DNA from 3 places in the Paenibacillus sp. G2S3 genome. Region 3 is predicted to be linked to each of the others. Evidence: predicted binding sites of a transcription regulator. Region 3 holds the regulator's gene; each other region holds the start of a gene.
What was found. The regulator Rex, encoded in region 3, represses fermentation and respiration genes when NADH is low (regulators of the CRP and FNR family bind a similar motif). The targets are predictions, from matches to a motif close to TTGTGAAATATTTCACAA.

Region 1 (10,127 bases), 1.7 Mb from region 3:
TTAAAGAATTAGGTGTTTCAGAATTACTGTGTACATTGCTTCAAGGTCAAGGCATCGTTAAGCCAACACCAGTGCAACAGGAAGCTATACCGCCATTGGTGCAAGGACTAGATGTAATTGCAAGAGCGAAGACAGGTACAGGAAAGACATTGGCCTTCTTGCTGCCAATTATGGACAAGATCCACACGGAGCGAGCATATCCGCAGGCGCTGATTATGGCTCCAACACGTGAGCTGGCTTTGCAGATTACAGAAGAGGCACGCAAGCTGGCGCGTCATACGGATATCAAAATCCTGGCAGTTTACGGTGGTCAAGATGTAGAGAAGCAGCTGCGTAAGCTGGAAGGTGGAAGACATCTTATTATCGGTACACCGGGCAGACTATTGGATCATATGCGCCGGGAAACACTCGACCTTAGTGGCGTTAAGATGCTCGTTCTGGACGAGGCTGACCAAATGCTGCATATGGGATTCTTGGAGGATGTAGAGACCATCATTACGGCTGTTCCTTATCGTCGTCAAACGATGTTGTTCTCTGCGACAATGCCAGATCCGATTAAGCGCCTCGCAGCTAATTACATGAAAGAGCCACTGGATATCATTATTAAGAGTGGTTCCCCGATTCCGCTGGATAATATCAAACAGCAAGTCGTAGAGGTCTCCGATCGTAATAAAGAAGAGGCACTTAAAGCGTTGATTGAGCGAGATCGTCCGTATTTGGCTATTATTTTCTGCCGGACCAAACGTCGGGTGTCCAAGCTGAACGAAGCACTCCAAGCAGCAGGTTATGATTGTGATGAGCTGCACGGCGACTTGTCTCAAGGTAAACGTGAAGGTGTAATGAAAAGATTCCGTGATGCGAAGCTGCAGCTTCTTGTAGCTACAGATGTAGCGGCTCGGGGTCTAGACGTCGAAGGTATTACTCATATCTTTAACTACGATATGCCACTTGATGTGGACAGCTATATTCACCGGATCGGCCGGACAGGCCGTGCCGGAGGTAAAGGGCTTGCAATTACGTTCACTTCTCCGCGTGAGCAAGATGGACTAGACATGATTGAGCACGGCATTTCGCAGCGCCTGGATCGTCGCCGTTACGACAAGGATGAATTCGGCGTTGGCGAATTCGTAGCGGTACAAGGCGGCGGACGCCACGGCGGTCGCCAAAGCGGCGGCGCTGAGGCAGCGCGCACGGGCCGCGGACCGAAGACCGGCGGCTCTGGCCGCGGCGGTGCTCCGCGCGGCGAAAGCGGAGCGCGGCAAGGTGGCCGCGGCCGCGGTAAGGAAGCAGGCGGCTGGGGCGCGCCTGCAGAAGGACGCCGCGGTGGTCGTTCCGATGCGGCGGCTGGCAAGCGTGGCGGTAGCGGCTTTGACGCTGCCGCACCTAAGGGCGGCGGCAAGGCTGCCGGCGTAGTAAGAGTAGGCGGCGGCTATGGCGCCTTCGCCTCCAGAGGCGATGCGCCAGCTAGCGGCAACGCAGCAGCGCCTAGCGCCGGTTCGCGCGGTGCGAACCGGAAGGGCGGACCAAGCACTGGCTACAGCGAGAACGTAGCCAGAGGGGCTGATGGCGGTGCCTACGCTGGCGGCACACCACGAGGCGGCTTAGGCAGCGGCTACGGTGCAGGCCCGTCTAGAGGCGGCGGTAAAGGTGGTAAAGGTAACAAAGGCGGCTACAGCGGTGCCAAGGGTGGCGCTGGTAAAGGCGGCCGCAATAGCGGAAGCGCGGGTTCCTCACGCGGTGGACGTGGCAGCTCCGGCGGCTTTAAAAGCGGCGGCAGAGGCACATCCAGATAATGTGAGTGGAATTTCATAACTAAAACTTGTTACCATAGGGAAGTTAGCGGACAAGCTAATCACCTATGGTAACTTTACTTTGTGGATGTATGGATAATTGATCGAGTGGAATATATAGCTTCTTATATTTTAAAAAAAGGTTCTTAGTGTAACTTTTTTAAAGGAAAGCTTGTCTAATAGATAAATAGAGTGTTTCGACTTCGAGGAGGAAGAACTTGCAGATGTCTAAAAAATTGAAGTTAGTGAGCTTGTTGATTATCGTTATTGCAGTCGGCTGGGGAATTGGGAAATATACGACAACTTCTCCCACTGCGAACAATAGCGGGTCCGATATAAATGTACAGGATAATCTTCAAGGTAAGCCTGGTGAAGACGGTAATAGTACCGGAGAAGGCATTACAGACCCAGTGGTAGCTAATCCATCTAATACAACAGATCCCTCTGATCCGTCCGAACCGGATAGTAACGGCAAGGGAAATAGCACTGATGATTCTTTTAAAGAGCCTGACAGCGTAGCTGTGATGGTGAATAAGGAGTATGGACTGCCGGAGAACTATAAGCCAACGGATCTAGTCTACCCGGAAGTGCGGTTTACATTTAAAGAGAAAATCGAGAAGCGTATGATGCGTAAGGAAGCTGCCGAAGCATTAGAGAAACTGTTCGCAGGCGCAGAGGAAGACGGGATTTACTTGGCTGGCGTTTCGGCCTACCGCTCTAAGGAAACCCAAACAAGGCTGTTCAATCGTTATGTTGAGAAAGACGGAGAAGAACTGGCTCGTACTTACAGTGCCGTGCCTGGCTATAGCGAGCATCAGACAGGGCTTGCTATCGATGTCTCAGGAAGTGACGGGAAATGTGCTGCGGAGAGCTGTTTTGGTGGAACGAAGGAAGCGGAGTGGCTAGCGCAGCATGCAACCGAATATGGTTATATCATCCGCTTTCCAGAAGGAAAGCAGGACATTACAGGATATAAGTATGAGCCTTGGCATATCCGTTATGTGGGCAAGGATATAGCCACTTATATTGCGGATAAAGGGATTACGCTGGAAGAATATTATGATGTCGTACCCGTATCCAAATAACAGAGTGATAGAGAGCAGTCCTAAGAAATACATAGGACTGCTTTTTTTTATCTTAGTGGTTACAGAAAGTGTCTAAAAGTTGCATTCTATTACAATTCGGGTAAGATACGTAGTGTAGTAAGTACATGGAAGGAAGGGGAATTAGGATGTCAATCTACAATTTTTCCGGCGTTACGCCTTCGGGTAAAGAAGTGTCATTTACGGAGTATGAAGGCAAGGTACTGCTGATTGCCAATACGGCCAGCAAATGCGGACTTACACCGCAGTATGGGGATCTCCAGAAGCTATACGAGCAGTATAAGGATCAGGGACTTGTAGTATTAGGATTCCCTTGCAATCAATTTGCGGGTCAGGAGCCGGGTACAAGTGAAGAGGCAGAAGAATTCTGTCAGATTAATTATGGGGTTACCTTTCCCGTATTTGCCAAAGTGGATGTGAATGGACCGGATGCCAGCCCTCTTTTCAATTATTTAAAAGAGCAGCAACCGGGTAGTGGGGACAACAGCGATATTAGCTGGAACTTCACGAAGTTCCTTATTGATCGTGGCGGAAATGTAGTGGCTCGTGTGGAGCCAAAGGAATCGCCAGAAACGATGACAGCACAGATTGAGTCCTTACTGTAGACCACTTAGGGTCTGATAAATTGTTATTTTACAAGTATCCTTTCGACCTCGGTCTTTGGCCGAGCCTCGACGGGATTTTCTTTTTTACATAGGAATATGGAATAGCCGCCTTAAATTTTGTAGTGATAAATTATACTTGACGCTTTACAGAGACCATGTATCCTTTGAAGAGAATATAATGCCTATGCAAAATATGCATAAAGCGTGGGATGCAGCAGGATAATAACGGCAGGAGGGTTCTATACAAGCATGAAGTTAATTACAGAGGTAGCAGCACAAGCGGGAATTGGCGAAGAGCATCTGGAACTATACGGAAAATATAAAAGTAAACTGTCACCTTCCTTATGGGAAGACATGAAGAACAAGCCAGATGGCAAGCTGGTATTGGTCACTGCGGTGAATCCAACCCCTGCTGGCGAAGGGAAGACCTTAACAACCATTGGGCTGGCACAGGCATTGAACGCAGCAGGAGTAAAGACCGTGGCTGCCTTGCGCGAACCCTCCCTCGGACCATGCTTAGGCATGAAAGGCGGTGCCACGGGTGGCGGTAAGTCACAGATCGTTCCGGCAGATGAGATTAATTTGCACTTTACGGGTGATATTCATGCAGTAACTTCTGCACATAATCTATTGTCAGCGATGATTGACAATCATATCTTCCAAGGCAATAAGCTGGGTCTTGATCCGCAGCGTATCGTTTGGAAACGTGTGATGGATATGAACGATCGCAGTCTGCGGAATATCGTGACAGGGCTCGGAGATGGAAATGGAGCTGTACGGGAAAGTGGATTCCAGATTACGACAGCTTCTGAGATTATGGCTGTATTATGCCTATGCGATAATCTGAGTGATCTTAAAAAGCGTTTGAACCGCATTTTGATTGGTTATGACCAAGAGGGAGAGCCTGTAACGGCCGAGCAAATAGGGGCAGTTGAAGCGATGACAGCGCTGCTGAAGGAAGCGGTTAAGCCTAATCTGGTGCAGACCTTGGAGGGTACTCCTGTTATTGTACACGGTGGTCCTTTTGCGAATATCGCCCATGGCTGCAGTAGTGTTATCGGTACTCGTTATGCACTCAAGCTGGGAGAAGTTGTGGTTACGGAAGCAGGCTTCGGAGCGGATCTGGGTGCAGAGAAATTCATGGATATCAAATGCCGGCAAGCGGGTCTAGCCCCTTCAGCGGCAGTGCTTGTCGTGACGGTGAAATCCTTGAAATATAACGGGGGTGTACCTAAAAATGAACTCCAAACGGAGAACCGGATGGCGCTGCGCTCTGGATTGTCTAATTTGGAGCGTCATGTAGAGAATCTCGGCAAATTTGGGGTACCTGTTCTTGTTGCCATTAATCATTTTGAAGGCGATAGCCCAGAAGAGATTACTGACGTTGTGGAGGCTTGCCGCCGATTGAACGTTCCTGCGGCAATATCCAAGGTATGGGCAGAAGGTAGTGCGGGCGGACAAGAGTTGGCTTCGGAACTAAAGAAGCTTCTGGACCAAAGTGACACTGAGCGCTTTGCTCCTTTGTATGAGAATGAACTCGACATCTCTTCCAAAATCACCAAGATTGTGCGCGAAATTTACCGTGGTTCGGAGGTTAACTTTTCTCCTGCGGCCAAACGCAGCCTAGCGGTGATTGAGCGCCTTGGGTTAAAGGATCTTCAAGTATGTATGGCGAAGACGCCTTATTCCTTCTCAGATCAGCCTAGATTGCTTGGCGCTCCTGAAGGGTTCACTGTAGGTATCCGTGATATAACCCTTTCGCTCGGTGCAGGGTTTGCTGTAGTGATTACGGGCAATATCGTTACGATGCCAGGTCTACCTGCTAAACCAGCCGCTGAGGCACTATGGATGGATGAGGATGGCGTGATTCACGGTTTGGTGTAAATTCAGTTTATGATTAGGCTTTTCCCTGTTGGACGAGGGGGAAGCCTTTTTTGCGCGTTATAAGAAAGTATATCCTGAGGGGTCAGAACATAATGTCTTACGCCTATGGCAAAGCTAACGAGGTCGCAATCGGCAGCAGTGACGGAAAATGCTTAAAATTGTGAACAATCTGAGAATATAGGCGAAAAGACTTGTAATGTGATAAATATCACAATATAATCAGTTTATAAAGTGAAATAAATCACAAATAACTCATCGGTGATCAGATATCTAATTTGGTCAGTCAAGTAATTCGAATATATATCCAGGTTGTCCATTTGAAGGAGGAAGAAAATAATGAAAGTAGCTGTCATTGGATGTACCCATGCCGGAACTGCCGCAATTGTAAATACTGCTAAGCTTTACCCAGAAGCCGAGATTACGGTTTATGAGCGTAATGATAATATTTCTTTCTTATCCTGTGGAATTGCTTTATACGTAGGTGGAGTAGTCAAAGACCCTCACGGGCTGTTCTATTCTTCTCCAGAGAAGCTTGCTGAGCTTGGTGTAAAGACCAACATGCGTCACGAAGTGACCGCAGTGGATACGAAGTCCAAAACGGTGCGTGTTCGCAACTTGGTAACGGGACAGGAGTTTGACGATACCTACGATAAACTGATTATGACTACAGGATCATGGCCAATTGTGCCTAAGCTCGAAGGGCTTGAGCTGGAAGGTGTCTTGCTTTGCAAGAACTATGAGCATTCCAACACCATTATAGAAAAGGCTAAACACGCGAATAAAATCACAGTCGTAGGCGCTGGTTATATCGGCGTAGAATTGGTGGAAGCCTTCCAATTGAACGGGAAGCAGGTCACGCTAATTGATGGTGAGGATCGTATTCTAAATAAATATTTGGACCCAGAGTTCACTGCACCGATCGAACAATCCTTTAAGGATCATGGAATTAAATTAGCGCTGAATGAGAAGGTTAGTTCTTTTGCTGGCGAAGGTGGTAAAGTTACCAAGGTTATCACAAGCCAAGGGGAGCATGAGACTGATCTTGTTATTCTCTGTATCGGCTTCCGTCCGAATACTGAGCTCTTAAAAGGTCAAGTGGATATGCTGCCAAATGGCGCAATTCTGGTCAATGATTATATGCAGACTAGTTGCCCAGATGTGTACGCCGCTGGTGACAGCTGCGCGATTCATTACAACCCTACAGGTAAGCACACTTATATTCCACTAGCAACCAATGCAGTACGGATGGGCACTTTGGTCGCACGTAACTTGATGACAGAGACAATTCCTTATATGGGTACTCAAGGGACTTCCGGCATTAAGATTTATGAAGATAATATCGCTGCTACCGGTCTTACTGAAGAAGCAGCTAAAGCTGAAGGAATGGACGTAGAAACAACCATGATTATTGACAACTACCGTCCGGAATTTATGCCAACCTTCGAGCAAGTTCAATTAAAAGTTGTATTTGATCGCGCTACACGCCGTATTCTCGGAGCACAAATCATGTCCAAGACGGATTTGACGCAATCGATCAACACAGTATCTGTATGTATTCAAAATAAAATGACAATCGATCAGCTTGCCTTTATTGATTTCTTCTTCCAACCTCATTACAACAAGCCTTGGAACTTCCTGAATACAGTAGGTCTTGAATCGTTACCTACATCAGTACCTACATCAGTACCAAGTAAAGAGGCAGTAACCGTATAAAAAGGGGACGTTTGTCTCCGAAGTGGATTTGGATGAATTAGTTGGTCTTTAGCAAAGCAGCGATCCCCCTGTAGGGAGATCGCTGCTTTTTTTGTTAGGTGGAGGATGATTCTCTGCATGGGTAGGTGCAAACCCGCTTGGCTTCGGTTATGGTACGGACCCATAAGACGCTATTTAGCCATTCATTGTCTTTTGAGTGTGTTTTCGGACACCAGTGCAGCTATTACGTAAAATGAGGTGCAATTTTGGTGTTTTTCGTGCGAATAGTGACTATGGGGTCCTATATCGAGCCAAATGTGCCCAAAAGCTACGGTTAAGGACATCTGAGTCCGATAACAACTTTGTTCACTTCAAAAGTGGTCAAAAGTGAGATAATTTGATCAATTAAATAAGCTTTATGTTCTAATGGTGCACAGACTACAGTAAATTTGACATGTCAGTGAAAACTTTCACTTAGTTTTTCGTGGAGTGATAATTATCACGTTAATGTGTTTTATGACACGCTACAATGGTCGTAAAGGAACAAATTTTAAGTAAATAGATGAAGGGGATAGGAATCATGGCTTATAATAAACCGCAGCAGATTGCCGCAGTCACGGTCGAGAACGGCATAAAAAAGGCGCACAATCCTTTAAGCACCGTACTAATTCTGGGCTTTCTGGGAGGAGCGTTTATCGCGCTCGGATTTTTACTGGATATTCGCGTCATTGCTGGCGCACCACATGAATGGGGATCCATCGCTAACTTTATAGGGGCAGCAGTCTTTCCTGTTGGATTGATTCTAGTACTGCTTGCAGGGGGAGAACTACTGACAGGCAATATGATGGCTGTGCCACTTGCTTTTATGGCGAAGAAGATATCCTTCTGGGAAGTTGTTAAGAATCTTGTATTGATTACCCTGAGCAATCTAGCGGGAGCTTTGTTTGTAGCTTACTTTTTCGGTCACGTGGTTGGTCTAACCTCTGACGGTGTGTATTTGGAAAAATTAGTGGAGATGGCAGGACATAAGCTTGAGGCAGATTTCTTGCCGGCATTTGTTTCCGGTATCGGTTGTAACTGGCTCGTAGCTTTGGCTGTATGGCTCTCCTATGGAGCAGATAACTTCAGTGGTAAAATTCTCGGCATCTGGTTCCCAACGATGGCTTTTGTAGCTATCGGCTTCCAGCACGTTGTAGCCAACATGTTCTTAATTCCGGCTGCTATTTTTGAAGGTTATTTTTCATGGGGAGAGTATTTCAATAACTTTGTTCCGGTATGGCTAGGCAACTTGACGGGCGGCGCCATTTTTGTTGCGGCAGCTTATTGGATGGCTTACCTGCGTAAAGAGCCTGCATCTATTCAATCCGTGGACAGCATGTCCGGCAGCGGTGTAAAGAAACACGCCTAAACCTATCTTATAGAGCACTCCTTAGAATAGTCGAGGGGTGCTTTTTACTGTATAAACAAATAAAATCCGCCGTGATGTATCCAATCTCGGGGGAACGAATTCGGATGCACGGCGAATTTTAAAAGGGGGAGTGTTTCTAGGCTCTATTACCCCGACTTTGCAAGAACGAATCACATCGTTTTGTTTAGTCTGCTTTACGGACGATAGCGGCAACTATAATATATAAATAGATAGTAGGAGCAATGGAGGATTGCGGACGTGAACGGGGCCACTTTTTTCTCAGCTACGGTAGAAGTTAGACCTAAATAAGAGGTAGAGTATGGAGATACTTTATCACGATAGCACGTCAATGCGTCTGCTTGCTCTGAACCCTGTTTTGGGATAATACTGGATGGAATAATGACACATATATTACAGGGGATGTACACTACTTATGAAGTTTTTACAGAATTATCCTAAAGAAGTTAAGATATTTTTAATTGCCAGCCTAATTAACGCAACCGGTAGTGCACTGATGTGGCCTCTGGTTACAATGTATGTATTTGATGAGCTCGGACGCAGCATGTCGGATGCTGGATTAGTAATTCTTATTCAATCGGTTGGAGGGATCGTGGGTCAACTACTCGGGGGCTCACTCTATCATAAGGTAGGCGTTAACCGGCTGATTGTTGGAGCACTGGGCATGAATGCACTTGCCCTGTTCACTTTGCCGGCAGCAAGTAGCAACTGGACGTTATTTATGGTCGCGATGGGATTGGTAGGGCTTTTTAATTCGTTGTCATTACCTGCGATTCAGGCGTTTATCGGCTTTCGTTTTACGAAGCAGCGCGGAGAGCTGTTTAATGTTATTTATGTCGCCAATAATATTGGTGTAGCACTGGGTACGGCGTTAAGTGGTTTTTTGGCCGATATTTCTTATATGCTCAGCTTTGTGATGAACGGCGTAACCTCAGCGGTATTTGCGGTATTCTTTTTTGTATATCTCAAGAAAGTTGGAGGAGATTCTTCACAGGAGGTCGCAGAACACCAGAAGGCTGGTCCTGACAAACAATCCACCTGGAAGCTAATGGGGCATACACGAATTTATCTTTATATGGGTATTGCCTCGATGTTCCTACTGTTAGGGAACTCTATCTGGAATACAGGGGTGTCCCCTTTTATTATTTCAGAGGGCTGGCCTAAGAAAACGTATGGTTTCCTATGGACGCTGAACGGTATTCTTATTTTTGCGGCCCAGCCACTCGTAACAGTGATTAAACGCTGGTTCGCATCCACCTCAACGGCCCAAATGACAGTAAGTGCTCTATTTTATTTGGGTGGGTATGCTGTTCTTTTATGGATGCCGACTTATTCAGGTCTAGTGCTTGGGATGGTACTCGCTACGCTTGGGGAAATGCTGATATCTCCGGCCATGCCTTCCTTTATTTCGGATCATGCAGGTCGCAGTGCTCCTTTCTATTTAGGGCTAAGTGGAGGCATGGGGGCAGTCGGCAGGGTGATTGGACCATACTTAATGGGTAGGTTATACGATAGTGGAGGCTTAGCGCCTACCGCATGGTTGGCATGTGCGATGGCACTGCTGTCCGTAGGATTCTTTATCGTTCATGCATATATCAACCGCCGAGGAAATTCATTGGAGCGGTCA
Region 2 (10,127 bases), 260 kb from region 3:
GCGGAGTGGAGGTTTGGAGCTGGAGAAACGAAGTGGTCGCCTTTATCCTCGGATTTCTACCGCCAAGCGGTATAAAATCAGGAAATCTGAGGATAACAGCGATCGTAAGCCCAAACACTCCACGCAGTGACGTCTATATCACCGTGCTCTTATAATCCGCACAACAGAAAAAAACTACATACAAATGACCATAAAAAACTTTAAAATGAACATATGTAAGCGTTTATCACTTTGATATAGTTATTGAACCCGGAGGTGTGACTCAATGTTGTCTAGGCTGATTAGATTGATTCGAAAGCTGAACGTCAAGCAGCAGCTCATCCTGCTATTTCTAATCATGATTTCTCCCATTTTCTTTTTGAACATATATGGGAATATGAAGGCGGAGCAAATACTGAAGCGCCATGTTACGAATGCATATGTGGAATTGAACAAGCAAAACTTTACAATCATTAATCGGGATATCGACACAGTAAATAAAATCACTACCACCGTGATTCAGAATCCTCTAATTCAGCAAATTAATATGAGCGGTTCAGATACCATTCTGGAGCGAGTCAAACGATATGAGACGATAGAAAAGCTGTTGGTCAGTTACTCACAGGGGGCTGAACGTGGTGACGGCATCTATTACTCCCTCTATATATACGATCCGAGTGATTATTACTTTTTTGCTCCCAATTTTCCACAGGTTAAGAAAGCGGGAGTGTATTTCTTTTCCAAAGCCGAAGAGCCTTACTGGTTTGAGGAGGTTGTGCAGAAGAAAGGGCGCGGCTCGCTGAAGTTCACGGAGAGGCTAAGCGCACAAGCGGAGAATTTAAAGACACTTACATATATGAGAGCTGTGAACAACATTTCCAGAAAAGCAGAGACCATTGGCGTCTTGGTCATCACAAAAATGGACTCTAAAATTGGAGAATCTCTCAAATCGATATCTTTGCCTGACGGCGAAATTTACTTAACAGATTTGAACAATCGTGTTCTCGCCTCCACTACGAATAATACCGGAGAAATGATTACATTGCCGGAGACGGTTGTTGCTGAGGATTTGGAAGGTACAGTGGATGTGATTACCTCTGATTTTATCTATGTGGTTAACAATAACCATGCGCTTGGACAAAAGCTGGTCTACAAAGTTCCAGTAAAGGCGCTATTGCAGCAACAGAATGAAATGAAAAGTGTTATTCAATATATCACCGTGGCTTATGCTGTATTTGGATTAATTATGATTACGTACTTCTGGCGTTCATTAATGACCCCTCTGCAAAAGCTGGCTTTTTTCGTGCGCAAATACGAGCCGGGTAATCGTGTCCCAGAAACGCCTCGGAGGGGGAGCAACGATGAGGTCAGTGTGCTGATTGCTTCTACCTATGATATGGCCCGAAGGCTGAACGGATTAATCACCTACAAATACCAGATGGAGCTCAAACAGAAGGAATCGCAGCTTCAACTGCTATATCAACAAATCAACCCCCATTTGCTTTATAACACCCTAGAGAGTATTTATTGGAAAAGCTCTTTAGAAGGAAATGTCGAATCCGCCGAGATGATCAAGGAATTGTCTAAACTAATGAAGATTAGTCTTAGTCGGGGGAGGGAGCTAATAAGCCTTGAAGAAGAGCTGGAGCATGCAACGGCTTATATCAAGCTGCAGCAGCACCGATATGATTATGTATTTCGAGTAATAATGGATATTCATCCGGATACGAAAAGCAATTTAATTCCTAAGATCACACTGCAGCCGTTAATAGAAAATGCCATTATTCATGGGGTTAAAAATATGGGCGAGGATGGTGAGATCACCATCACTGCAGTATGTGAGGACGAAACCGTTATGATCACTATTGAAGATAACGGCTATAAGTCGGTTGATTACGAAGCCATTGAAGCTGTATTAAATGATGACAGCCCAAATCCCACTAGTGGTTATGGTATCCGCAACATTAACCAGCGTATTCATTTACATTTTGGCTCTGATTATGGTATCAGCTACACTCCTCGTACAGAAGGCGGAACGCTAGTAACGGTTAAGCTTCCGAAATCAGAGAATCAGGAATAAGGAAGGGGAGCATACAGATATGTTCAATATATTGGTAGTAGATGACGAACCATTGATTTGTAAAGGACTTAGCAATTTATTAGCTTCATCCGGGCTCGATATTTCTAATATTTATACAGCTAATAGCGGATTTGAAGCGTTAGACTGTATCCGTATGGAGGAAATTGATCTGCTCGTTACGGATATACAGATGGGTGCAATGAGTGGCATTGAATTGATGCAGCATGCCAAATTGACAAAACCATGGGTACAGACCATCGTGATTTCTGCTCATGAGACGTTTCAATATGCTCAAATGGCCGTTAGGCTCGGGGCTAAGGATTATTTAATTAAGCCTTTGAATAGTGAGCAGTTTTTGGATTCGGTCCGAAATGTGCTCCTTAAGATGGGTAAGCCCTCTCCAGAACTAGATGTCTTCATGTCTGGGATTAATGAAAGTTTTCGACTGGAAGAGCCGCTTCCGGAATACAGCAAGCTCTTGAACGAATTGCTCATTGACCCTGGGGTTGTACTAGCTGAAGCAGATAACTTGCAGAAGCTGGATAACCTGAAGCTGCAAGGGCCGTATTTTTCCGTCTTAAAACTTAAGGTACCCCTGTCTGGAGTGAACCAGGAGAAGCAGTATACTATGCGGGACAGACGGCTGCTTTATTATGCTGCGCTGAACATTGCCAAAGAATTAATGGATCAGGAGTGGAATTCGATAGCTTTTTATGCACCGGATGGAGAAATTACGATCATTATTCAATGGGATGAAAAAAGCTATGAGGATTCATCTGCCGGCCAAATCAATAGACTAGATATTCTTGGCCGTAGTCTTCATTTTAATATCCATAAATATTTACATCTGAACGTGGTCATTGGCATCAGCCAGATTTTAAAGGGGCTTTCGTTTATGGCCGTTTTGAACCGTCAGGCCTCCAATGCAATTCTCTGGAACAATGCGCACAGTGACCATTATGTGTTTTATTATGGGGATTTCAACTGGAACAGTTACACGAGTGATCCATCTGTAGAAGAGCTTCATACCCATAGCAATCTGATCGTACAAAAAGCGAAAGAATATATCGACGAGAACTATGCGCAAAAAGGACTGACGATTCACGATGTGGCTAAGAAGAATCATGTTAGCCCCAATTATTTGAGTTACCTATTTAAGAAAAATACAGGTTATAACCTGTGGGAATATGTAATCAAGCTCCGGATGGAAGAAAGTCGGGAGATGATTTTGAATACCGATCTTCGCAGATACGAAATTGCAGAACGTGTGGGTTATGAATCGCCGGAGCATTTTAGTAAAATTTTCAAAAAATTTTATGGGATTAGTCCCAGCGAATTGAAGAAGTAAAAACACTCCTTACTTCGGTAGATATAGACATGTTCAGTACAACCCTCATTTCCTACAATTTAAGGTAGGAAGCATTTTGCGAAAAATGCTGAAAGAACAATGGAATGAGGGAGTCTGATGAATCAAACCGCAGTAGTAACCGAAAACCCGGCGACGCTGAAGGGAACACCGTACAAGCAAAACCGCTGGAAGAAAAACTTTTGGGGATATATGTTCCTCGTACCTGCCGTTATTATTTTTATTATGTTCTTATGGGTTCCAATTTTCAAAGGCTTACTGTACAGCTTCTACCATGTTGATTTTGTTAAAGGGAACAGCTTTGTAGGCTTTGAGAACTACAGTAGAGCACTTAGTGATCCAGATGTTTTGACCGCATTAAAGAACACTGGGTATTACATGTTTCTATGTCTTATTATTGGATTCTGGGTTCCGATTGCTTTTGCCATTATGATCTCAGAGCTTAGAAAGTTTGGGGGCTTTGTACGTGTAGCGGCTTACCTTCCTTTCGTAATGCCTGGTGTGGTTCTATATGGACTGTGGAGATGGCTTTATGATCCGGTAGGTCCGATCAATGCGTTATTAACCTCGATGGGTGTGGACCAGGTTGCCTTCTTGACAGATACAAGGTGGTCGATGATTTCCCTTGTGTTTATGGAGACGTGGCAGCAGTTCGGATCAGGGATGCTAATATACTTGGCTGCAGTACTCAGCATTCCACGAGATTGGTATGAAGCCGCCGAGATTGATGGAGCAGGTATATGGGCACGTATAAAGTACATCACATTGCCTTCACTGCGTAATTTAATCTTTTTGATGCTAATCCTACAAATTATAGGTACTTCACAAGGGTATCAGTCACAGATGGCGCTGCTTGATGGTGGACCAAATAATACTACACTTACCTACGCATTGTTAATCGTAAAATATGCATTTACAAGACTTGATTATGGAACAGCTACTGCGCTTGGTATGTTAATGTTCATTGTCCTAGGTGGTTTGGGCATTTTACAGTTCAAGCTTAACAAGGAGGACTATTAAGATGAAGAGCGCAGATAGAGGAATTCTTTCAGAACACGACTTGAAAAAAACAAGTAATAAGATCATTTATGGCTTGATGTGCATTGTCATTTTGATTATGGTTTTTAGCATGCTGTACCCGATTTGTATGACGTTATTCAACGGGTTGAAGTCGAATCAAGAGGTGAATTCATTCCCACCGCATTTTTTTCCTCAGGAATGGCACTTCAGCAATCTTAAGGATGCTATGAATTACATTGATCTGCCGATGTTCCTTAGAAACACTATTTATATCTTTTTAGGGAATATGGTTGTGACTCTAGTCGTATTGGGAATGTCGGCTTTTAGTATTTCCCGTATGAATGTTCCGTACAAAAGAGCGATTTACTTCTTCTTTCTAATGACATTGTTTATTCCGGCTACCAGCTACATGATTCCGAACTTTGTCAATTTGAAGGAGCTCGGATTGCTGAATCAGTATGCGGCTTTCTGGCTGCCAGCGGGTGCGAACACCTTTTACTTTTTATTGTTAAAGAACTTTTTTGACGGGATTCATCCAGAAATCTTTGAAGCCGCACGCATTGATGGGGCCTCTGAGCCGAGAAGCTTTTTCTCCATTGCCGTGCCACTATCGATTCCGATTTTTGCTACACTAGCGATCTTTATCTTTTCTACCGCATGGAATGACTGGTTCTGGCCATCTCTAGTTATGCATAGTGAAGAGAAATATACGCTTGCGACAGCGATTTATAAATACGTTATTAATGTGAAGGCACTCAATACTAATATTAAATTTGCAATCCTGTTTATAGTATCGTTGCCTCCAATTATTGTCTTCTTGATTTTCCAGAAATTCATTATGCGTGGGGTTGCTTTATCAGCAGTGAAAGGGTAAGCAATTATCGACGAATTTAACCATGGATCGTAAACATGCACATGAAAGGAATATAAATGCACCTCGTTTGTAAACGGTTTCTAATTTATGATCAATATGTAAGATAATTATGAATTGAAAAGGGGAGTTTCAATGCGTAAGTACTCTAGCGTTCTACTAAGCGTACTTGTAGCCGGATCATTGCTATCTGCTTGCAGCGGCAACAATAACGGAAACACAGCGGGAAACAAAGGCGGGGAAGCATCCACTGCGCCAACAAATGCGGTAACGGATAATACAGCAACCGCTACGGATGCGCCGGTGGATGACATTACTCAAAGAAAAGTGACGATCAAGATTCACTACCCAACACCTGACTTGACTGAAGTGAGAGCACAAGAAGATGACAAGATTAAGCGTTTTCAAGCTGAATATCCAAACGTTGAAATCGTTAAAGACGACTGGCAATACAATGTAAGTGAAATCGGAATCAAAATGGCTGCGAATGAAGCACCAACCTTCTTTAACACCTACGCTACAGAAGCTAAATTCCTGGTGGAAAAGGGCTGGGTTGCGGACATTACGGATCTTTGGAATAAATATGAATTTAAGGATCAAATTAACCCAGTACTGCAAAATCAATTTATCATTGATGGTAAAGTTTTCGGCGTAACTCAAAAAGGTTATGTAACAACTACGATGATCAACAAAAAAATGCTGGATGAAAAAGGCGTTGCGGTCCCACCAATGGATTGGACTTGGGATGATATGCTGAATACGGCTAAAGGCGTAGCTGATGTTAAAAAAGGTATTTCCGGTATTGCTCCAATGGGTAAGGGTAACGAAGCAGGCTGGAACTGGACCAACTTCCTGTTCGAAGCTGGCGGCGAAATCCAAAAGGTTGAAGGCGGTAAAGTTGTAGCTACATTTAATTCCGATGCTGGTATTAAAGCGCTGGATTTCTACAAGAAACTTAGATGGGAAGCTAACGCGATTCCTCAGGACTGGGCTCTGGGCTGGGGCGATGCTGTAGGCGCATTCCAACAAAGTCGTACAGCAATGGTAATGGCTGGATCCGATGGCGTAATCGAGCAAGCGCTGAATCAAGGTGGACTGAAACCTGAGGATGTGCTCACATATCCAATGCCTGCTATGGAAAAAGGCGGCAAGCATACTGGGGTACTTGGTGGCGATTACCTCGTAATTAATCCTAATGCAACACCTGACGAGCAAGAAATGGCATTCCGTTATATCACATTTGATTACTTCTCTGATAAAGGTTTGGAAGCATTGGATGCAGTTCTTCAACAACGTACAGCTGATGGCAAATACTTTATCCCGCCGCTCTTAGATTACTACTCAGCAGATTCTGAGTTCGGTAAGAAGACTAAAGCTGTTTATGACAAGTATACAAACGTATACCAATACAGCCCTGATATTATGGGACTTTTGGATGGTAAGCCTGAAGCTCAATACAATACACAGGACTACTACGCAACCATGTCTAATGTCATTCAAGAGCTGTTCTCCAAAAAAGGAACGGATTCTAAGAGCCAGCTTGAAGCAGCAGCTAAAACAGTTCAAGAGAAATTCTTTGATACGATTAAAGCGGAATAGGCAAGTGAAAAAATCGGTCCCTTTGGGTCGATTTTTTTGTTGTGATGATTTATAAATTTATAAATGATTAGAAATAGTGATAATAAACTGGAAATTATTATGGCGTAGAAGAATCGAATTTTTTTTGCTGTAGGGGATGTTTTTTTGAGGGTGTATTTAGAAGTATGGGACAAAATGGGCTTAATATTTTGCTTATCAAAGTATAATTCTAAGATTTTAAGGGTTTTATAGCACATAATATGGTAAAAAGACTATAATATGATCGAATGAAAGCGCTTTGAAAACAAATCAAAAAAACTTTATACTTTGTGAAAGATTTCACTATACAAGGTAGAAATCATGTGATAAGATAAATGTGTAGAGAAAAACAACTAAAAATTGACAGGAGGACGAGGGAGATGGCAGTTAAGAATGAAGTCGCCGCCCAAGTTAAACAAGTTACCGCTGAAGAGTATATACAGAATTTAGTGGATAAAGCGAAAAAAGCGCATGAGGCGTTCATGGCGCTAGACCAAGAGCAAGTTAACACAATCGTTCATGCAATGGCGTTGGCTGGACTCGACAAACATATGTACCTCGCAAAATTGGCCGTCGAAGAAACAGGACGCGGCGTATACGAAGACAAAATTACGAAGAACATCTTCTCGACAGAATATATCTGGCACGGAATTAAATATGATAAAACAGTAGGCGTTATTGAAGATAATCCATATGAGAACTTTCAAAAAATTGCTGAACCCGTCGGAATCGTTATGGGCATCACTCCAGTAACCAACCCAACATCCACCACGATGTTTAAAGCGTTGATTTCGATTAAGACACGGAACCCTATTATATTCGGTTTCCACCCATCTGCGCAAGAGTGTAGTGCTGCAGCAGCTAAAATTCTTCATGATGCAGCCGTGAAAGCTGGCGCACCTGAGAACTGTATCCAATGGATTGAAATGCCAACAATGGACAAGACAAACGCTTTGATGAACAACCCAGACGTTGCTCTTATCCTGGCAACTGGCGGATCTGCAATGGTAAAAGCAGCTTATAGCTGTGGTAAACCTGCTCTTGGTGTAGGCCCTGGTAACGTACCAGCCTTCATTGAAAAGAGTGCTGATATCGATCAAGCGGTAACGGACATCATTCTTTCTAAAACATTCGATAATGGTATGATCTGTGCTTCCGAGCAAGCGATTATTATTGAAGAACCAATCTTCGACCAAGTGAAGAAGAAAATGATTGCTAATGGCTGCTACTTTGTTAATAAAGAAGAAGCTGGTAAGCTGACTAGCGGTGCAATGAACGTTGATAAATGTGCGGTTAACCCAGCAATCGTTGGCCAATCGGCAGTGAAGATTGCTGAAATGTGTGGCATTCAAGTTCCTGCTGGCACAAAGATTCTGGTAGCAGAACTCGAAGGCGTAGGCACTAAATACCCATTATCTGCGGAAAAATTGAGTCCGGTTCTTGCTTGCTATAAAGTTAAGAATGCTGATCAAGGTATCGAACGCGCAGCTGAAATCGTTGAATTTGGCGGTATGGGTCATAGCTCGGCTATCCACTCCAACAACGAAGAAGTGATCATGAAGTTCTCTAACCGTCTGCAAACAGGACGTATTCTCGTCAATTCGCCTTCGACACATGGCGCTATCGGCGATATCTATAACACTAATATCCCTTCACTGACACTGGGCTGTGGATCTTATGGTCGCAACTCCGTATCGCAAAACGTTACAGCAATCAATTTGATCAACGTGAAAAGGGTGAATCGTCGTACCGTGAATATGCAATGGTTTAAAGTACCTGACAAGATTTATTTCGAAAAAGGCGCTACTCAGTACCTGACCAAAATGCCTGATATTACACGTGTTGCAATTATCACTGACCCAATGATGGTTAAGCTTGGATATGTTGAAAGAGTTGAACATTACCTGCGTCAACGCCAAACTCCTGTAGCTATCGAAGTGTTCTCAGAAGTTGAACCAGATCCATCGACAACTACAGTTGAAAAAGGTACTGCAATGATGAACAGATTCCAACCGGACTGCATCATCGCACTTGGCGGCGGTTCCCCAATGGATGCTGCAAAAGGAATGTGGTTATTCTATGAACATCCAGATGCTGACTTTAACGGTCTGAAGCAAAAATTCATGGATATCCGTAAACGGGTTTATAAATTCCCTAAACTGGGAAATAAAGCGAAATTCGTTGCAATTCCAACTACTTCGGGTACTGGTTCGGAAGTAACATCTTTCGCAGTTATTACCGATAAAACAACGGAACAGCACACTAAATATCCTTTGGCTGACTACGAATTAACTCCAGACGTAGCCATCATCGATCCTGAGTTCGTCTACAGCTTGCCAAAAACGGCGGTTGCTGATACAGGGATGGACGTATTGACACATGCTATCGAAGCTTATGTATCTGTTATGGCGAGTGACTACACAGATGGTCTGGCTATCAAAGCGATTCAACTGGTGTTCCAATATCTAGAAAGATCCGCACTTCAAGGTGACAAGCTTGCCCGTGAGAAAATGCACAATGCATCGACATTGGCTGGTATGGCTTTCGCGAATGCGTTCTTGGGTATTAACCACAGTTTGGCGCATAAATGGGGCGGACAATACCACACCGCTCATGGTCGTACTAACGCGATCCTTATGCCACACGTTATCCGCTATAATGCTAAAAAACCTACGAAGTTCGCTTCATTCCCTAAATATTCGCACTTCGTAGCTGATGAGCGTTACGCTGAAATTGCCCGTATTCTGGGATTGCCAGCTCGCACAACTGAAGAAGGTGTAACTAGCCTGATCAATGCGATTCGCGATATGAATAAAAAATTGGGTATCGAAGAATCGTTCCAACAACTGGGCTTTGATGCTAAGGACTTCGAATCGCGTGTAGATTACTTGGCTGACCGTGCGTTTGAAGATCAGTGTACAACTGCCAATCCTAAGCTGCCACTGGTATCTGAGCTTGCTGATGTATACCGTAATGCATTCTACGGAAGATTTGATAATTAACAAATGGTTAAATAGAGAATAGGATAGTTGTGGACTTAGATAAAGGTGACAAATATCACTCGAAAGGTGATATTTGTCACAGTGTTTTTATAGAAAATAAACTAGAATGTTTATATAAACAACGGTCCCACATATGAAATGTTGATTGTGAAATTTGGAACAACCACATCTTTTGGGGATCACGAGACACGG
Region 3 (10,127 bases):
TCGAAATTTGTGAGACAGTCACTGCGGTTGTAGCTGCAGGAGTTCCTGTGCTTGGGCATATTGGGCTTACGCCACAATCGGTAAATATGATTGGTGGCTACCGCATTCAAGGTAAAGATGCCAAAGATGCAAAACGTCTGATGGATGAAGCAAAAGCCCTTGAAGCAGCCGGTGCTTTTGCAGTGGTACTGGAGCTGGTGACTGAAGAAGTAGCACAAGCAATTTCTGAGGCGCTGAGCATTCCAACCATTGGGATTGGTGCAGGTCGTTATTGTGACGGACAGGTATTGGTTTTCCATGATTTGTTGCGTTATGCCTCACCCTACCGTGAGAAACGTTTTGTAAAAACCTACGCGGATGTGGGTAGTCTGATTCGTGAGGGTATCAGCCAATATGTGCAAGAAGTGAAGGACCGCTCGTACCCAGATGAAGGTCATGTTTTTAAAGCAGATGAAACCGTTCTGGAATCTTTATATGGCGGTGCCGGAAAGGATGGGGAATAAGATGAGAGTCGTCAGAAGCATTACGCAGCTGCGCGAAGCTTTGGAATATATGAGACAAGGTGGGCATACCCCGATAGGATTTGTTCCAACCATGGGATACCTGCATGAAGGACATGCCAGTCTGCTTCGGCGGGCAGGAGAAATGAGCAACACGGTCGTTATGAGCATTTTTGTAAACCCGCTGCAGTTCGGACCAAATGAGGATTATGATTCCTATCCGCGCGATGAAGAGCGTGATTTGGAGCTGGCGGAACGCGAAGGTGTCGATATTGTATTTATCCCCAGCGTGGAAGAAATGTATCCGCAGCCTACCCGGACGACTGTCTCGGTATCAGAGCTTACCACTCGACTCTGTGGGGCATCCCGCCCTGGGCATTTTAATGGCGTAACAACAGTCGTTAATAAACTGTTTAATATCGTACAGCCAGATTATGCTTTCTTCGGACTAAAGGATGCTCAGCAAGTAGCTGTACTCCGCCGAATGGTGTCCGATTTGAATATGAATGTTGAAATTGTGCCTTGCCCCATCGTTCGTGAAGGAGATGGACTTGCACTTAGCTCACGTAACGTATTCTTATCTCCAGAGGAACGTACTCAAGCACTGGTGTTATCTCGTTCCTTACGTGAAGCACGTCAGTCCATGGAAGAAGGAAAAGTAAGAACCGTTGCTGAAGTACGGGAATTGTTGACATCGGTTATTTCTAGCTCTCCTTTAGCAGTCATTGATTATGCGGAAATATTGACATTCCCTAATCTGGAAAGCTTGGAGAACGAAGTTTTATTAACGGATGTAGATGGGGAAATTATTATAGCGCTTGCCGTGAAGTTTGGCAGAACGCGCTTAATTGACAATAATGTATTTATTCCAAAGGAGGTTGCCGCTCTTGTTTAGACATATGATGAAATCCAAAATTCACCGCGCGACGGTGACAGAAGCGAATTTGAATTATGTGGGGAGTATTACCATTGATGAGAATTTAATGGAAGCGGCAGATATTCTTGAGAATGAAAAAGTACAGATCGTGGATAACAATAATGGTTCACGTCTAGAAACTTATGTCATTCCTGGGCCTCGCGGCAGTGGTGTGATCTGTCTGAATGGTGCAGCTGCACGACTTGTTCACCCGGGTGATACAGTAATTATCATTTCATATGCGATGTTGTCTTCGGAAGAACTCGAGTCGCATAAGCCAACGGTGGTATTTGTGGATGAGAATAACAGACCCGTGAAGCTGGCTGATCATGAACTGCATGCTACAATCGCTTAAATTTTAGACTTACGCCATGTAATGAATGGCAGGGATGAAAGACCCCGTTCTCGCAGAAAATGAAGTCAGGCAAGCTGAACTGATTTCATCTTCAGTAAGGGGGGATAGCCCATGTTTCAACATTTGTTTGCTGAAATGAACAAGGTGCTTCAGGAGATCGTTACAGATTACCCTACAGCGGAGGGTGCCCGCCGGAATGAGCTTTTATGCAATTATAATATGCTGCATCGACTTAGCGATAAAGTGATGGATGAATGGCTGGCCTTTGCAGAGAAGCTAAGCCACTTTCGTGAAAGTGTAGATTTTACGACTGTGGTCGAAGAGGAAGTGCCAGAGCAGGAAGCACCCGAGCAGGAAGCACCCGAGCTGTGCATGGATACTTTTGTTAGAGGTCAGGGGTATTATAAGCTGCTGATGTATGGGAAATGTATTGAGCAGTTTAAGGAAGTTATCTTGCAATATCCGGATAGCTTGGCTGCTCGATTATATTTAGCCATCTCTTACCTGCAGGAAGGGGATGGGGAAGCTGCTTGGAGTCATCTGAACCATATGCTCGGTTTGATACGGGAAACCAAGCTGAAGGCAATGGTTTATAACGCTTTAGGTTGCATCCGGGCCTCTCAAGAACGTTTCAATGAAGCGCAGGAGCTGTTTGGCCTTTCTTTGCAGCTTGACCCGGCACTTCCTGAACCAACCGTTAATTTGGAGGTTTGCCGCCGCCGAGGAGGTAAGCTTCATTTCGGAAATCAGCTTGTTTCATTATTGTAAATTATTACGTTTACGGTTTATTATTCTGCATTTACATTCAAGCGATGCATCCCCTGAACCTGTGGTGTGCATCGCCTTTTTTCGCAACTTCTGTTATGCTGATTAAGAGTCTCAATTGAAAGGGAATAGAATTATAATGAAATTTGCCGTGCTTGATTTTGAAACAACGGGAACCCAATCCGTGGGTGAAATTATCCAGGTTGGCCTTGCAATTATAGAAGAAGACCGGTCCATCTCCCGGGTATATGGTTCCTATGTCAAGCCCGGAACGCCGATACCTCCTTTTATAACTGGTCTGACGGGAATTACCGACGATGATGTGAAGGATGCACCTGAGCTGGATGAGATGATGATGGAGCTTGTTCCACTCTTGGATGATGTTGTGCTTGTAGGGCATAATGTCGCATTTGACTTCCATTTTTTGCAAAATGCTTTAGACCGATGTGGGTATTTACCATTTCAAGGGCGGATTTTAGATACGATTGATTTTCTGAAAATCTGCTTTCCTTCCCTCACATCCTATCAACTAGGGTCAGTCAGTGCACATTTTGGCGTGACGCATGATCGTCCGCATCAGGCAGACAGTGATGCACTCGCAACTGCTCTTGTATTACTGAAATGTCTGGAGGAGCTCTACGATTTGCCTCTGCTGACGATCCAGAGACTCTGTGAGCTGTTTACGGAAGAGGATAGTGATCTGGGTTGGTATTTTGATGGTCTGCTGCGTGAACGGGAAGCGGAGACGCTTCAGCCCGAAGGTGATCTGACCTTCTATCGCCAACTAGCGCTTGCTGTAGGAGACTGGAATGAATTAGCTCCACCTAGGGACGAGCATGCTGAGAATCCGCTGCAGAATTTATCTTTTACAGATTATATGGATGAAGTAACTAAAAGGCTTAAAGATACTTTGCCACAATATGAGAGCCGAGAAGCTCAGGATATTATGATCAATGAGGTGATGACGGCACTTGCCGAAGACAAACATCTATTGATCGAAGCAGGGACAGGAACCGGCAAATCGCTTGGTTATTTGCTGCCTGCCATATACCAAAGCGTACGCTCGAATGAAAAAGTCATGGTCAGCACTCATACTATTAATCTGCAAGATCAATTGCGTGAGCGTGATATTCCTTTGTTAACGCAGGTAGTTCCTTTTCCATTTAAAGCTGCAATTTTTAAGGGCAGAGGGCATTATTTGTGTCTTCGTAAGTTTGAACATAAAATTAATAAAAAAGACTTTATAAGTCCGAGGGAAGATGCGCTTACTGCGGCTCAGATGATCGTTTGGTTGACACAAAGTGAATCAGGAGATGACGAAGAGCTCAATCTAAGTGGTCGTGGCGGAGATTTCTGGGAGACGGTGGCAAGCGATACCGATTCTTGTCTGGGCCGTTCGTGTCCTTGGTTCCGTAAGTGTTATTACCACCGGGCAAAACATGAAGCTGGTATTGCTGATGTGGTCATTACGAACCACTCTAAGCTGTTCGCAGATGTTAAGGCTGGGCACCAGCTACTTCCGGCTTATGAACATCTTGTTATTGACGAGGCCCACCATCTGGAGGATGTGGCTGGCAAGCATTTAGGCATGCATATGAAGCATTTCACGGTTGCACATACACTTTCGCGTCTTTATAAGGATAGTCGAAATGGCCAACTTCCTACGCTTCGCCAAATGCTTCAGTCATCAGGCAGTGAGGAAGCTTCTGAATGGAGTGGAGTGATCGATAGAATCTATCCGGATCTGCTTACCGTAAAAGAAACCTGGGATCTACTTAGTGATAAACTATTCAGCCTCTTGCCGGAACGTAGCGATGCAGCGGCGGGAGAAGCTGGACAGTTAGTCATGCGGTTACTTCCTACCCGTAAACCGAATGATTGGGATGAATTGGTTGCTTTAGAGAATACTATGAATCTGACATTAAGCGAAATTATCCGTAAGGGTGATAAAATGCTTAATGAGATGCGTGACCAAGAAGGTCAATCTTCCTCAGATAGTCTAGTTACCGATATTAGCGGCTTATTTAAGGATTTAGCTTCTATACGTGAGCAAGTTCGGTTTTTTATGGGATTAAACGACGAGAATGTAGTATATTGGCTGGAGGCGAATGGAAATTATCGCAGTAAATCGCTACAGTTGTATGCCGTTCCTGTTGATGTTAGTACTCAGCTTAAGGAGCTGTTTTTCGACAAGAAGAAAAGTATCGTGCTAACCTCGGCGACACTCTCTGTCGATAAATCGTTCCAGTTTATGATCGATAATCTTGGATTAAATGAGGCTGCCGAAGAAGGGCGATTGATGACATCATTACTCCCTTCTCCATTTAAGTATCGGGAACAGGCACTGCTGGTTATTCCGCGGGATTTCCCTAGTGTGAAGGGTAGTGTGGGAGATGCTCGATTTGTCGATACACTCGTACAGTCGCTAGCAGAAGCAGCTATTACAACACGTGGGCGGATGCTTGTCCTGTTTACTTCTTACAAGATGCTACGCCAGGTTTATGATCCTCTCAAAGAGGCTCTAGCCTCACAAGAGATCACGGTGCTAGGGCAAGGCGTGGAAGGTGGTAGCCGCAGCAAGCTGATCCGCCGTTTTCAGGACAGTGCAGCCTCTGTACTGTTAGGAACAAGCAGCTTTTGGGAGGGTGTAGATATTCCAGGTGAAGCATTAACATGCTTGGCCATCGTGAGGCTTCCATTTCAACCGCCGAATCACCCCCTAGCGGAAGCGAAGTCTGAGTTATTACAAGCCCAGAAGAAGAATCCGTTCATGAAGTTGTCTGTTCCTCAGGCGGTTATACGCTTTAAGCAAGGATTTGGAAGACTGGTGCGGACAGCGCAGGATCGGGGTATTGTTATTGTGTATGACACAAGGGTGATCGAATCCCACTATGGGAAGTATTTCCTGTATTCGTTGCCTGGCCCGAAAATGGAGCATATGCTTACAGATCAAATGGTTCCTCGTATAGCGGAGTGGTTGGAGGACGGAGGCGTTTCTTGAAAAGGGCGTCTTCCCTATAATTAATCACTCTACAATGAAGGGCGGTATAAGAATACCGCTCTTCATTGAGACGAGGTGCAGAAATTTCGATAGGATATGAACAGAATATTACTTAAATTAGGAGGTAAATTATGAAATCGGATAAAATATCAGAAGCCGTTGTTCGCAGACTTCCTGTGTACTTGCGTTTCTTGAATGATCTCCAGAAACGTGAAATATTAACCGTTTCCTCACAAGAACTAGGGCAAAAACTTGATCTGAATCCTGCTCAAATCCGTAAAGATTTAGCTTATTTTGGAGACTTTGGTAGAAAAGGTATTGGGTATGACGTAACTTACCTTATTGAGAAAATTCGTCATATTCTGAAGCTGGATCAACAACTGAATGTAGCTTTAGTTGGTGCCGGTAACCTTGGACATGCATTATCTAATTACAATGCTTATCTGAAAGATACTATGAAGATTACCGCAATATTTGACTCTTATGCGCCTAAGGTTGGGCGTAAAATCAACTCTCTTACCGTTCAACCAATGGAGGAGCTAGGTCAGACGGTTCGTGAGCAAGGTATTCGAATTGGGATTATTACAGTGCCTGATTCAGAAGCGCAGAATGTAGCAGATATTCTTATTGAATCTGGCATTGAGGCAATTTTGAATTTTGCGCCAGTGATTCTTAAAACACCACCGAATATCCGGGTTCATGCTGCCGATTTTACAACGGATTTGCAAAGCCTTGCTTATTACTTGAAAGACGGAAAGGAAGAAAGCGGAAATGAAGAGCAATAAAACGATTATCAAGGGCGGGCGTTTTCTTACTCCGGGAACGGATGAGCCGGTTCTAAGTGGATATATGACTATTGAAGATGATTTGATCACTTACATAGGAAAAGAAGAGCCTCTAATGGAAGATGGTGTGCAAGTTGTTGATGGCAGTCGTCTGCTGTTTATGCCAGGTCTGGTAAACACACATGGCCACGCCGCAATGTCATTACTTCGTGGTTATGGAGATGATTTAGCCCTTCAGGTGTGGCTTCAAGAGAAGATGTGGCCGATGGAAGCGAAATTCACTGGAGAAGATGTATACTGGGGAACCTCCTTGTCGGTTCTGGAAATGCTAAAAGGTGGTACTACAACCTTCTTGGATATGTATGATCATATGGACCGAGTAGCAGAGGTAGTCGAATTATCAGGCATCCGTTCCGTACTGATGAGAGGCGTAATTGGCTTATGCCCAGAGGAAGTACAAAATCACAAGCTTGCGGAAGCGATTTCTTTTGCACGAAATTGGCATGGTAAGGCTGATGGTAGAATTACGACGATGATCTCGCCACACGCCCCATATACTTGCCCACCGGACTTCTTTGTTAAGTTTGTACAAGCGGCACATGATTTGGATTTACCGATGCATACCCATATGTCCGAGACCAAACGCGAAGTGGAGCAGAATGTGGTGGATTACGGACTTCGGCCTGTAGCGCATTTAGAGAAGCTTGGAATGTTCACACGTCCGTCTATTGTTGCACATGGCGTTCATTTGAATGATGAAGAGATCGAGATACTGGCTCGTCATGATGTAGGCGTGTCTCATAACCCAGGAAGTAATCTGAAGCTGGCTAGTGGAGTGGCGCGGGTTACGGATCTTCTAAAGGCTGGTGTGAAGGTGTCACTGGGTACAGATGGTGCGGCAAGCAATAATAACCTGGATATGTTTGAAGAGATGCGTCTTGCAGCTCTCATCCATAAAGGTGTAAGTGGTGATCCGACGGCTGTTCCAGCTCCGGAAGCGCTGCGTATAGCTACAGAGTATGGCGCAAAGTCTATCTTTTTAAATGATGTGGGTAGACTCGCTGTTGGCATGAAAGCGGACTTTATCGCGATTGATATAGACCAGCCGCATTTGCTACCACACACAGATCTGTTGTCTCATGCTGTATACTCTGCCAGCGCCAAGGACGTTGAGCATGTATGGGTGAATGGTAAACAGGTTGTAAAACATGGAGAATGTGTAACGCTAGATGAGGAAGCAATCCGTCGTAAGGCGCAAGAATCATTTGATGGACTGCTTAAACGATAGTCTAAGATCATAACGAATAACTGAAAGGCTGTGACTTTCTGCGATTGCAAAGTTACAGCCTTTTGTGTTTCTGATAATTAGATCATTGAATTGGATATGAAACTTTGGATAAACACACAGGTGTGTTATATAATCAAAAAAGATATATTACTAGAAAGGGAGCTGCACCTTGAAGAAAAGGAAAAAATGGATCCTCCTGGGGTCAGTTCTGATTCTGCTCCTTCTGTTCGGACTTATCCAGTTCTATGCTTATATTATGAAAGATCAATGGAACGAGCGAGATATCGCTAAGGATGTCGCCAAAACGAGTGCTGGTCTAACAGAGGTAACTAAAGCGCAAAAATCCGTGTGGGATGAAAATGCGGTGTACTGGGTCTTAACAGGGAAGAATGAAGCTGGGACCGAGTTGATGGTTTGGGTACGTTTTACTGTAGACGGGAAGATTGCTGAAGACACCGATTCAGTATTTGCTGAGGAACTAAGTAAAGGGACTTCTGAAGCGAAAATGCGTAGCCTTATAAAAGCCGATCTTCCGGACATCAGCATTGAGCGGTTGTTGCCAGGAGTATATAACGGAGAGTATGCTTGGCAGCTTTTTTATAAACAAAGCGGTCGGTACTATTATCAATTTTATCGGTTCTCAGATGGGGCTCGAATGGGTGAAGGATACAGTTTACCTAGCCGCTAAATTAAACAAAAGCACTACAGGAGAAACAAGCGGACCATTTATGGTTCGCTTGTTTTCGTTCAAATGAAATACTAATTTGATATACTATTAGTATACGAAATGTGATATACTATAAGAGTGGTTTTTATATATTATATTTAAGGATACATGTGAAAAAAGGCCTGTTAATTAAGAGTAACAGCCCTTTTTTTGTCGAAATAAATCAAGATGTTTAATAAATTGGAAATATTTAAAAAATAAAATTTTAAATATCTTCACACTTTTTTAAAATTTCGTATATACACATGTGATATACTACTGTTTGTAATTAGAACAGTATTAGTAGAACGTTAGGTTCTGATGAGCTTTTGACAGCTATGACTTTGGATCATTCTGTTTACATTTTTTCATCTTTGAGAGGAGGACGTTTCTTGAAATTACGTCTTGTACCTGTACTAATAACGTCTCTACTGTCGGCTATGCTATTATTTGGAGGATTCTTTTTATATCGTCAGTTTGCTTTACAGGAACCACTCCAAAAGATTGTATCTGGATTTGAGGGAGTAAATACTTCACATATTAGTATTAACCGCGAAGAGGTCACTTTGAAACTTGATTTGCAGCCGGGCACGAATTTACGTGATCTAGTATCATATGTATCCAAAGAAGGAAAATCAGTGATTGAGGGACGTAAGCTTAAACTGGATGTGGAGCAAAATTCAAGTGAACTATTGGATGATTATTGGGATAAAGCGATGTTCTCTGTAGCTGAAGCCATGGAGAGCCATAAATATACGATTATACCTACAGAGCTTGATAGATTGAAAGAGCAAAATTCGGAATATAGAGATGTGATAGCATCTACTGAAATCGACGATACCAATGTGTATGTAAGCTTGAGTAATGGTAAAGAAAGCAAATTTATTATTTTGCCGCGAAAACCTGCGACCTTGGGGGTATGGAATAATGCCTAAGTACCTTAAAGAAATTTTAATCGGATTTATTCCTGTGCTGTTTATTTTCATGGCTTTTTTAGGTATTAATATATTCCCGATTGTTATAGCAGCTGGAATGCTTACTGCATTACTTATAATTGCTCATTTGCGTGGCGGGCTTACGGTGAACGCTGGTGCGGGGAAGAAACGCCAGAAGGAAGGGCCTTCAAAGCTCACTTTTGAAGAAATTGGTGGGCAAGATAATGCGAAGCAAGAGCTTCGTGAGGCACTCGATTTTTTGATCCGGCACGAGGAGATTAGTAAATTTGGGATTCGTCCTTTGAAAGGGATTCTGCTCACTGGTCCTCCGGGAACAGGTAAGACCCTTATGGCCAGAGCAGCAGCGCATTATACAAACTCCGTATTCGTAGCTGCATCAGGTAGTGAATTTGTAGAAATGTATGTTGGTGTCGGGGCTGGTCGGATCCGCGATTTGTTCAAGGATGCTCGTAACCGTGCTGTTAAGGAGAACAAACAAAGTGCCATTATTTTTATTGATGAAATTGACGTAATTGGCGGTAAGCGCGAAGGCGGTCAGCAACGTGAATATGATCAGACCTTAAATCAGCTATTGACCGAGATGGATGGTATTTATAATAACGAAACTCCGCGTATTTTGCTGGTAGCTGCAACAAACCGGAAAGAAATGCTTGATTCAGCATTGTTACGTCCTGGACGGTTCGACCGCCATATTCAAGTGGACATGCCTGACAAAAAGGGACGCAAATCGATTCTAGAATTGCATGCGAAGAATAAGCCTCTTCATACAGAGGTGAGTCTCGACAAAATCGCTGAAGAAGCCTATGGCTTTTCCGGTGCTCAGCTTGAAAGTGTCATGAATGAGGCTGCGATTTA

Region 1: the regulator Rex is predicted to act here: its motif matches at 7,533-7,550, upstream of QNH28_RS27905 (formate/nitrite transporter family protein).
Region 2: the regulator Rex is predicted to act here: its motif matches at 7,222-7,239, upstream of adhE (bifunctional acetaldehyde-CoA/alcohol dehydrogenase).

The regions. Positions count from the first base shown of each region.
Region 1 is NZ_CP126095.1:6,301,792-6,311,918, reverse strand. It holds gene QNH28_RS27930 (DEAD/DEAH box helicase) at 1-1,793, shown strand, start outside; gene QNH28_RS27925 (M15 family metallopeptidase) at 2,015-2,875, shown strand; gene QNH28_RS27920 (glutathione peroxidase) at 3,022-3,498, shown strand; gene QNH28_RS27915 (formate--tetrahydrofolate ligase) at 3,748-5,382, shown strand; gene QNH28_RS27910 (FAD-dependent oxidoreductase) at 5,719-7,095, shown strand; gene QNH28_RS27905 (formate/nitrite transporter family protein) at 7,655-8,482, shown strand; gene QNH28_RS27900 (MFS transporter) at 8,916-10,127, shown strand, end outside.
Region 2 is NZ_CP126095.1:4,853,556-4,863,682, reverse strand. It holds gene QNH28_RS21430 (cache domain-containing sensor histidine kinase) at 266-2,059, shown strand; gene QNH28_RS21425 (response regulator transcription factor) at 2,079-3,407, shown strand; gene QNH28_RS21420 (carbohydrate ABC transporter permease) at 3,525-4,445, shown strand; gene QNH28_RS21415 (carbohydrate ABC transporter permease) at 4,447-5,319, shown strand; gene QNH28_RS21410 (ABC transporter substrate-binding protein) at 5,452-6,915, shown strand; gene adhE (bifunctional acetaldehyde-CoA/alcohol dehydrogenase) at 7,314-9,935, shown strand.
Region 3 is NZ_CP126095.1:4,593,159-4,603,285, reverse strand. It holds gene panB (3-methyl-2-oxobutanoate hydroxymethyltransferase) at 1-503, shown strand, start outside; gene panC (pantoate--beta-alanine ligase) at 505-1,395, shown strand; gene panD (aspartate 1-decarboxylase) at 1,388-1,771, shown strand; gene QNH28_RS20170 (tetratricopeptide repeat protein) at 1,883-2,539, shown strand; gene dinG (ATP-dependent DNA helicase DinG) at 2,676-5,537, shown strand; gene QNH28_RS20160 (redox-sensing transcriptional repressor Rex) at 5,669-6,322, shown strand; gene QNH28_RS20155 (amidohydrolase) at 6,309-7,610, shown strand; gene QNH28_RS20150 (cell wall elongation regulator TseB-like domain-containing protein) at 7,780-8,298, shown strand; gene QNH28_RS20145 (hypothetical protein) at 8,709-9,251, shown strand; gene QNH28_RS20140 (AAA family ATPase) at 9,244-10,127, shown strand, end outside.